2 regions of the Maricaulis sp. D1M11 genome follow, and region 1 is predicted to be linked to the other one. Evidence: predicted binding sites of a transcription regulator. Region 1 holds the regulator's gene; the other holds the start of a gene.
What was found. Region 1 encodes LexA, which represses DNA repair genes until DNA is damaged. Its sites were predicted from a motif close to ATGTTCCNCTTGTGTTCC; they were not measured.
Positions count from the first base shown of each region.

Region 2: the regulator LexA is predicted to act here: its motif matches at 1,670-1,687, upstream of rdgB (RdgB/HAM1 family non-canonical purine NTP pyrophosphatase).

Region 1 is NZ_JBKQWY010000003.1:48,818-53,728, forward strand. Features, by position in the region: gene RMQ97_RS06595 (ComEC/Rec2 family competence protein) at 1-1,467, shown strand, start outside; gene lexA (transcriptional repressor LexA) at 1,461-2,162, opposite strand; gene trpC (indole-3-glycerol phosphate synthase TrpC) at 2,404-3,192, opposite strand; gene trpD (anthranilate phosphoribosyltransferase) at 3,208-4,221, opposite strand; gene RMQ97_RS06615 (anthranilate synthase component II) at 4,239-4,829, opposite strand.
Region 2 is NZ_JBKQWY010000001.1:149,173-154,083, reverse strand. Features, by position in the region: gene rph (ribonuclease PH) at 1-337, shown strand, start outside; gene RMQ97_RS00770 (helix-turn-helix domain-containing protein) at 574-804, opposite strand; gene RMQ97_RS00765 (DUF2975 domain-containing protein) at 816-1,367, opposite strand; gene rdgB (RdgB/HAM1 family non-canonical purine NTP pyrophosphatase) at 1,743-2,360, shown strand; gene hemW (radical SAM family heme chaperone HemW) at 2,357-3,520, shown strand; gene RMQ97_RS00750 (penicillin-binding protein activator) at 3,527-4,858, opposite strand; gene rsmI (16S rRNA (cytidine(1402)-2'-O)-methyltransferase) at 4,875-4,911, shown strand, end outside.

The sequences.
Region 1 (4,911 bases):
ATAACCGGACGTGAAACCGGGTTTGCGGCTGATCTTGTGCGTCTGCGTTATGGTCTTTCGGCTCATATTCAGCGCCGATTACCTGATGAAACGGGCGGGATTGCCGCCGCGCTCCTGACGGGCGACAGATCGGCCCTTGATCGCGATGTGATCGAGATTCTCAGATCCGGTGGACTGGGCCATATCCTGGCGATATCGGGGCTTCACATGGCCCTGCTGGCCGGCACCGTCTATGGCGTCGCGCGCCTGGTCGGTGCTGCTATACGGCCCTTTGGACGCGCCTTTGATGCACGTTATCCGGCCATCCTCTGCGCACTTGTCGCTGCCCTGGCCTATCTCGTGCTGACCGGAGCCAGCCTGCCGACACAGCGGGCGGTTATCATGACCGCCTGTTTACTGGGCGCTGTTCTGGTCTCCCGGCGGGCTTTGTCCATGAATGCTCTGGGCCTAGCGTGTGTGATGATCCTGATCCTGGCGCCGCACAGTGTGCTGTCAGTCGGTTTCCAAATGAGTTTTGCGGCCACCGGTGCCCTGATCCGGGCCTATGAACTGGCACGCCCGGTTGTTCAGGCCCGTCGCTGGCCGATTATCGTGACACTTCCCGGCGGTGTCGCCTTCACCAGCGCCATAGCCGGGAGTGCAACATCCGTCTTTTCGGCCTTTCATTTTCATCACCTCGCCAAGACCGGCTTTTTTGCCAATGTGCTAGTCATGCCGATCTTTTCCCTGATTGTGATGCCGGTCGGGTTTCTCGCCCTCGTCTTGATCCCGTTGGGATGGGATGGCCCTGTATTCGAGGTGATGGGGTTTGGCTTGCGGCTGTGCCTGTCGTTCGCGCGATGGACCTCAGGGGGGGAGGGCGTTCTCATTCCCATCGCAGCCGCGCCTCCCTGGCTATTGGCCGGTTTGTCCGCATCTGTGGTCTGGTTTCTCGTCGTACGGGGGCTACGCGCCCTGATTGCGCCAAGCCTGGTCTTTCTCGTGAGTGTGATCATCTGGTTCGCCAGCACTCCTCCCCACCTGGTGATTACGGAAGAGGGCGTTATTGTGGCGCAGGAGGATGGAAATCTGTGGACCTCACACCCTCGTCAGGGCCGTTTTGCGCGCCGGGTTTTTGCCGAGCGCGCTGCGGTGTCAGAGACCCTCAGTCCGGCGCCCCAGAGGTGTGACGCTTCAGGCTGCGTTTATTTCCTCGGCCAAATCCGGATTGCACGGCCGAGCGATATGTCTGTCTGGTTCGAGGACTGTGAACGGGCCGACATTCTGGTCCTGCCCCAATCCTTGCCGGACTGGCGGCGGCAGTCCTGTTCAGCCCGAATTATCGGCGTGGAGGAACGTGTGACGCAGGGCAGTCTGGCCCTGTGGATCCGCAATGACGACATCCGCGATCACGTCTGGGTCGAAGACACCCGGCGATACCGGATCTGGGCTGGAGCTGAAGAGCGAGGACGACACTCCGCTCAGTGATATTTGCGGATCAGCCCCACCAGCGTGCCCTGAACCTTTACACGTTCCGGGCCGAAAATGCGGGTTTCATACTCCGGATTGGCGGCCTCCAGGGCGATGGATCCGCCCTTCTTGCGCAGACGTTTGAGCGTGGCCTCTTCATCATCAACCAGAGCCACGACAATCGTGCCATTCTCGGCGGACTGGGCCTTTTTGATCAGGACCAGATCACCATCGAGAATGCCGGCCTCGATCATGGAATCGCCCTTGACCTCGAGCGCGAAATGCTCGCCGCCCTGGATCATGTCGGCGGGAACGGGAAGGCGGTCCGTTTCATGCTGAATGGCCGCGATGGGCACACCGGCGGCAATCCGGCCCAGGATCGGGATGTCCACACTCGCATCAGATCCGGGCTCATCAACGGTTTTGCGCTGGAAGTCCGGGCGAACCACATTGCGGGTATCCTCGACCTGTTCGGTCTTCTGGGCCCCACGAACAGCATCTTCGGGAAGCTTGATGACTTCAAGCGCGCGAGCGCGATGAGCCAGGCGCCGGATAAAGCCGCGCTCTTCCAGAGCCGTGATCAGGCGGTGAACCCCTGATTTCGAGGCGAGGTTCAAGGCGCCTTTCATCTCGTCAAAAGAGGGAGACACGCCCGTATCTCGAATCCGCTCGTGAATGAACAGAAGAAGCTCGTGTTGTTTCCGCGTCAGCATGGCGCATTCCTTCCAGCCGGACCCTGGTGCCATGGGAGTGGGCATGCCCCAAACCCTTGCGCCATCAGGGATTGTCCTGTCAGACCCTGCTCAGCCTGTGCGCATCAGTGCCGAAGCGCACGGAACAAAGCAGGAATCACCTGTGTTCTACAAGTGTTCCGCACATCGGTCAAGCGAGGGGCTTTTGGTCCGGCGCGCGGCGGGGCACGTCCGGCGAATGCCATGGTCTAGCAGGCGTGTTTTAGCCCAGCAGGCGCCGAGTCGCGGCCGTGACATCATCCTGACGCATCAGGCTTTCGCCGACCAGCAGAGCTTCAGCTCCGGCATCCTTGAGGCGGGCGACGTCGGCGGGAGTGAAAATACCGCTCTCCGCGACTAGAAGGCGATCTTCCGGAACGCGTGGCGCCAGGTTTTCGAAGGTCTGCAGGCTTGTTTCGAACGTGCGCAGATTACGGTTGTTAATGCCCACGAGCGGGGCATTGAGGGCAATGGCACGATCCAGCTCCGGACCGTCATGCACTTCAACCAGAACGTCCATACCCCATTTTTCAGCCTCATCGGTCAGGGTGCGGGCGCAGTCATCATTAATGGCGGCCAGGATGAGAAGAATGGCGTCCGCCCCCAGGGCCCGGGCCTCGGCGACCTGATAGATGTCATACATGAAATCCTTGCGCAGGGCGGGCAGGGCGACCGCATCACGTGCCATTGTCAGGAATTCATCGGCGCCTTGAAAACTGGGGCCGTCAGTGAGGACAGAGAGACATGTCGCACCCCCGGCCTCATAGGCCTTGGCCAGTTCCGGCGGATTGAAATCTTCGCGGATCAATCCTTTAGACGGGCTGGCTTTCTTGATTTCGGCGATGAGCCCCATCTTGCCGTTTTTGGAAGAGTCGATCAGGGCCTGGCGGAAACCTCGCACGGGCGCAACATCGCGCGCGGCCGCGGCGACGTCATCATAACTGCGGCGCGCCTTGCAGGCGGCAATATGGTCCAGCTTGTACGCACCGATACGGGTCAGGGTGTCGGACATGGTATTCTCCCGGTCTCAGGCGTTGGAAATGGCGATCATCTGATCGAGGACAGTGCGGGCGCCGCCGCTGTCGATGGCGGTTGTGGCTCCCTCAATCCCGGCCGCGAGGTCCTCGGCGAGACCACCCAGATACAGGGCTGCACCCGCATTGAGGCGAACAATATCGCGATAGGCGGAGTGTTCGCCGTCCAGCAAGCGGCGGATGGCGGCCGCATTGTAGTCAGCATCACCGCCCTTCAGGTCCGCTTCCTCGACCAGCGAAATCCCGAACTGGCCCGGATCAATGATGTATTCGCGAATTTCACCTGACTTGAGTTCCACCACATCTGTCTGGGTCGTGGTGGTGATCTCGTCCATTCCGTCCTGGCCGCACACGACAAGGGCGTGTTCACATCCCAGCGCCTCCAGGGCCCGGGCCATGGGAACGAGCCAGCGCTTGTGATAGACGCCCAGCAATTGACGTCGGGTTCCGGCCGGATTGGACAGCGGACCGAGAAGGTTGAACACGGTGCGCACGCCGAGCGTCTTGCGCGCTTCTCCGACGTGACGGACGGCGGAATGATGGGCGGGTGCGAACAGGAATCCGGCTCCCGCTTCCTCGAGCGAACGTTGCACGAGGTCGGGACCGGCATCGAGATTGACCCCCAGACTGGCCAGAACATCGGACGAGCCCGATTTTGACGAGGCCGCCCGGTTGCCATGTTTGGCGACCTTGGCGCCACCGCCTGCCGCAACGATCGCAGCTGCGGTCGAGATGTTATACGCCCCTTTGCCATCCCCGCCGGTTCCGCAGGTGTCAATGGCGTTTTCGGGTGCCGTGATCGATGTCATGCGGCTGCGCATGACGCGCGCTCCGGCTGCAATATCTTCCGGTTGTTCACCCTGGGCGGCGAGCCCCATAAGGAAGCCAGAGATCTGGATGTTACTAGCGGCGCCATCCATCAGCTCGCCAAAGGCGGCCTCGATATCGGTGGCGGCCGGGCGTTCGGCACGGGAAAAGGCCTGCAGGCAGGCATTCAATGCGGACATGACGATCTCCGGAAGGCTCAGGCGGCCGCTTGCGTGTCGAGACCCGTAAGGGCGAGGAAATTCGCCAGCAGGGCATGACCATGTTCAGACGCGATCGATTCGGGGTGGAATTGAACGCCGTGAATGGGGCGATGGGCATGGGACAGGCCCATGATCTCGCCATCCTCTGTCCAGGCGGTCACCGTGAGGTCTTCGGGCAAATCCTCCCGACGAACCGACAGGCTGTGATAGCGCGTCGCTGTAAACGGCGAGGGCAGGCCGGAAAACACGCCCGTTCCGGTGTGCTCAATCGGGCTGGTTTTGCCGTGCATGATGTCCTTGGCCTGGATCACGGTTCCGCCGAACACCTGACCAATGGACTGATGTCCCAGACACACACCCAGAATGGGCATGTCCTCGGGCGCAGATCGGAGAAGGTCCAGACAGATGCCGGCGCGATCCGGGTCACACGGTCCGGGGGACAGCAGAATGCCGGAAGGGTTCATTCGCCAGACCTCGTCGACAGTCAGCGCATCATTGCGCACCACACGTGTATCGGCGCCCAACTCCTGGACGTAATGCACGAGATTGAAGGTGAAACTGTCGTAGTTATCGATGATCAGCAGCATGAGCTCCTCCGTATGGCGGGAAAATAGACTGTTGATAGGCCGGAGCCAATGCGGTTCGCGCAGGCGGAATCAGGGTTTAACG
Region 2 (4,911 bases), on a different contig from region 1:
GTCGATCACGGGGGCATGGGTCGCTTTGAAAATGGCGACGGCCTATCTTATCGAGGAGGGCGTGCTCGAGTCTGACCCGGTGCACGGTCAACTGGCAGCGATCTCGTGTGGGGTGATTGACGGTGAAACCCGTCTTGATCTTGAATATGAAGAAGACAGCAAGGCCGAGGCGGATGCCAATTTTGTCCTGACGGCCGATGGCGGTATCGTCGAGGTTCAGGCGACGGCCGAGGACACGCCGTTCTCCGGTCAGGCGTTTGATGAAATGTTTGCCCTGGCGCGCAAGGGTGTGACAGAGCTGGCCGAGCTGCAAATCGCGGCTCTTGCCAAGAAATAGGTTGGGCCTGGAAATAGATTGGCACCCGAGTAGGGCTGCTTGATCCATCGAGCCATCGCGCGGAGGGCTCAGACGGCATGGTTTCCTGAAACGGGAATCATAGGAGATCAGACGGCGGGAGCGCGCTGGGGGGCTGGAAATGGCCCGCACGACCTCTTGGGAAGGGCGAACGTGCAGACCCACTCCCGCCGTCTGTCCTGATCGCCCAACCGGGGCGTTCAGTATTCAGGCCACCACTACTCGGAGGCCTGGTTGTCATCATCCTCATCATCGAAGCTCAACAGGTCCCCGGGCTGGCAACCCAGCTCCCGGCACAGGGCTTCGAGTGTTGAAAAACGGACGGCCTTGGCCTTTCCGGTTTTCAAAATCGACAGGTTGGCCATCGTGATACCAACCCGATCACACAATTCGGTGAGCGACATACGCCGCTCGAGCAGCATGCGATCCAGGGTGACGCGAATGGGCATGGGCGTCCTCCTTAAATCGTCAGCTGCTGTTCTTGGCGCATGCGGGCTCCTTCGCGGAAGACTTCCGCAAAGATGAGCAGCACACCCACCGCGAACCAGGCGCCCAGATCTACATTCCAGGCATTGAACTCAAGCGCATAACCCCCTTCGATGGGCTGGTCGGCAACGGTCAGAACCATCGCCAGTATGCCCTGGATGGCATGGCGCAGTAGCTGGAAGACCGCGATCGTTATCGCGATCACCCGCAAATGGCCGGCATTTTCCGGCACAAATGGATCACCGGCCACCAGGGTGGCGAAGATCCGGCGCAGCCGATCGATCAGCACAAGGGCTGCGATCATAAGCGGGATCGCCAGGGGCACCATTCGGCCCCGGACCATCAGGTAGTCGAAGAGTTCCGACAGGACACTCGGTGTGTGGCCGATAACATCCATGATGAAAGCGGTGATGGTGGCGAGCAGGATCAATCCGATCATCGCCATGAAGGCCCATAGCCCGTACCAAACAATGTCGAGCCCGACCTTGAGCACGGACGCCAGTGAACCCTGTCCTAATGCCTTCATTCCTGTTCAGTCCTCTTCGCAAACACTGCCTGGGTCAAACGGCACCCGCATCCCCAGGCAATGTTAGCTTGTTACCGCACTCATGCGACGGTGGAAGCGAAAGCGTAGAACGCTCCCGTAGCCGCGCACACCAGCAGCATCATGTTGATCGCAATAGAAGCGAACGTGCGAGCTGCGTTACCTTGGGGCCTGACCATCTTAATGTCTCCTTTGACTTGCATCTGACCAACAACCGTTGTCATTCCGTGTGTTCAGGACGATGTCTCCCGTCCTTGTTGTTTATCGATAAATGATAAGATCGAAGCGCGCAAGCGAAAAATATCGTTTCTCGATATGAATTTTTCGAAATGCGATATGAAGCCCGAGGTAACCTCCATGACACAAAACCCCGATTTCACGTCGAAGACCTGGGTGCTGGCAAGCCATAATGTAGGCAAAATCAAAGAGTTGACAGAAATGATGGCGCCTTTGGGTATCCAGATTGGGGATGCGGCCAGCCATGATCTCCCGGAACCGGAGGAAACAGAATCCACCTTTGAGGGTAATGCGGCCCTGAAGTCGGAGGCGGCGTTTCGACGGACAGGACTGGTGTCTCTGGCAGATGATTCCGGCCTGTCCGTGGATGCGCTCAATGGAGATCCCGGAATATATTCAGCACGTTGGGCTGGGGAGCCGCGTGACTTCAACAAGGCGATGGAAACAGTCTGGACGCAATTGACGGCGTCGGGATCTGCCGATCGTACGGCGCGTTTTGTCAGTGTCATTGCCCTGACGACGGAACAGGGCGAAACACATCTGTATCGAGGAGAGGTCGTCGGTGAAATCGTCTGGCCGCCGCGCGGCGAAGGCGGGTTTGGGTATGATCCTATCTTTCAGCCTGAGGGCGAGACTCGGACCTTTGCCGAAATGACCTCTGACGAAAAGCGCCAACTGAGTCACCGTGCACGTGCCCTTGATGCTATGCTGACCGATCAGTTCCCGGACCGGTCATGACACCCGGCCTCGCTCCGCTTGGCCTCTATATTCATTGGCCGTTTTGCGCGCGGATCTGTCCGTATTGTGACTTCAATGTCTACCGCGCGCGCGGTGAGACCGACACACTCTTGGCTGCCATGCTAAGAGATCTGGAAGGACAGGCGCGTCAATTGGAGCGCGAGGGCATGCATCGCCCCCTTGTCAGCCTTCACTTCGGGGGTGGTACGCCGTCTTTGATGCGTCCGGATCAGATCGCGGCGTTGATCGAGGCGGCGGACCGGTGGTTTGGCTTCGAAGACGGTATCGAAATCGGGCTGGAGGCCAATCCCAAGGAGGCAGCAGGTTTTGCCGATATCGTTGCTGCCGGCGTGAACCGTCTCTCGCTGGGGGTGCAGAGTTTTGATGATGACGTTTTGCGCCGTCTTGGGCGCGATCATGATGGCAATAGTGCCCGACGCGCACTCGACACATTGCTCGCACTGGATGTGCGCCATTCTGCGGATCTGATCTATGCGTGGGCCGGCCAGTCGCTGGATGACTGGGTAGCAGAAATGGACGCGCTGCTCGGGGCCGGAGTTCGCCATGTTTCGCCCTATCAACTGACGATTGAGCCGGGAACCGCCTTTGGCAAGCGTGCGGACCGGGGCGAGCTCCTGATTGTCGACGAGGATGAGGGTGCCCGGTTTTTCGAGGTCACGCAGAGCGTGCTGTCAGACGGGGGCGTGCCGGCCTATGAGATTTCAAATCATGCAGCGTCTGCCTCGGATCAGTCACGGCATAATCGTCTGTATTGGGAAGGGGCGGACTGGCTCGGCCTGGGACCCGGCGCTCATGGACGATGGGGAGAGTCTGGTCGAGGAGGTCGGCGCGCCACCGCGGCGCTGCGGCGTCCGGCCGATTACATCGCCCGGGTTTCGCTAGCCGGTACGGGCCTGGAGCCCATTGAGATCCTCTCCTCAAAAGATGAGGCTGCGGAACGTATCCTGATGGGGCTGCGCACAATGGACGGGCTTGATCGCGATTGTCTGCGAGCCAAGACGAGCCATGACATAGACACTGACACAAGTCTCGACTTTGCCCGGCAGGGCCTGGTGTCTTTGTCGCAAGACCGAATTGCCCTGACACCAGCCGGTCGACTCTATGCCGACCGGATCGCCCAGGAACTGGTGCCTGAATGAGCTGAGCTAGAAGGCTTCGGGTTCAAAGCTCTGGGGTGCAGGCTCGATCTCACGGAAACCGCGCGGATGCATCTGGTAGACGGCAAGGCCTCGCTCGATGACACCATCAGGTCCGAACCGAAACAGGCCATCGGCTCCAAAAAACCCTTCCGGATTTTCCAGCGCGGCCGCGCTGTATCCGTCTTCGCCGCCATCAAGGTGAGCGGCCAGAGCCATGGCATCATAGGCTAGGCTGGCGATACGCGAGGGTTCACTGCCATAAGCGACTTCATAGGATGTTTTAAAGCGCGAGCGTGAGGACTGGTCCGGACCGGCAAACCAGCCTCCTGCCAGTGCGGGTTCGCGTTGCAGCCGTTCATCCATCCACAGACCCGTTCCCAGGAAACGGACAACAAGCGGATCCACAGGCTGACTGATCAGGAGCGGCGCCAGGGCACGCAGTCGAACGCCACCTTCCGGCAGAATTACCGCCTGGAACGGGGCATCCTCCGACGGCATCCACTCTTCCTGTCTCAGTGCGTCGGCCTCTTCCGGGGTCAAGGGTTCGAACACACCTTCGGCGAGCCGCGAGGCCGCCCGGGACATGGCTTCCACGTCACCGGTGTAGAACGACTCTGCTGCGACATAGCCTGTATTCATTTCCGCTTCGTTTTGCAGCGCATTATAGACCGCCATGCCGTAGGCATTTTGCGGCCCCAGATAGGCAAACCGGTCCACACCCTGGCGGGAGGTGTATTCGACCACCCGGGCGACTTCGAGCTGGGGCGGGAAGCTTAGCAGGTAAACCCCATCCCCGGCCGTGCTGAGATCGGTGGAGAAGGCGATCATGGGGACGTCATTGGCGCGGCTGATCGCGCCTGCTGCATTGACCGAAGAGCCGAGCAAGGGGCCGATGATCAGGTCAGCACCATCCGCGATCGCCGCTGTGGCTGCAGACTGGGCGCCTTCCGGTGTGCCACCGGTATCCTTGGGGATCATGACCAGATTGCTGCCCGCGCGTTCAAACAATGCCAGTTCGGCAGCACGCAGGAGGCGCAGGCTTTCGCCGCGCAAACCGCTGGACTCAGCCGAGAAGGGCAGGAGAAGGGCGACCCGGACAATCTCCTGATCCTGCATGTGCGGCGGGATCAGGCCCGTGTCGACGGGTTCCGGTTCGGGTTCTTCGATCACCGGTTCCTCGATTACCGGTTCCGGTTCCGGTATGACCGGCTGGATCACCGGCTCCGGTGGTGTTGTGGCACACGCCGCCAGGCTCAGCGCGAGAAGGGCCGGCACAACCGCCTTGACCGGTTTCCGCGCGCCGCGCAGCGGATTAAGCTCATTGAGAAACGCAAGCATTGACCAGGCCGAATTCATGACGACACCACCCCCCGAGAACTCCCGCGAAGCTA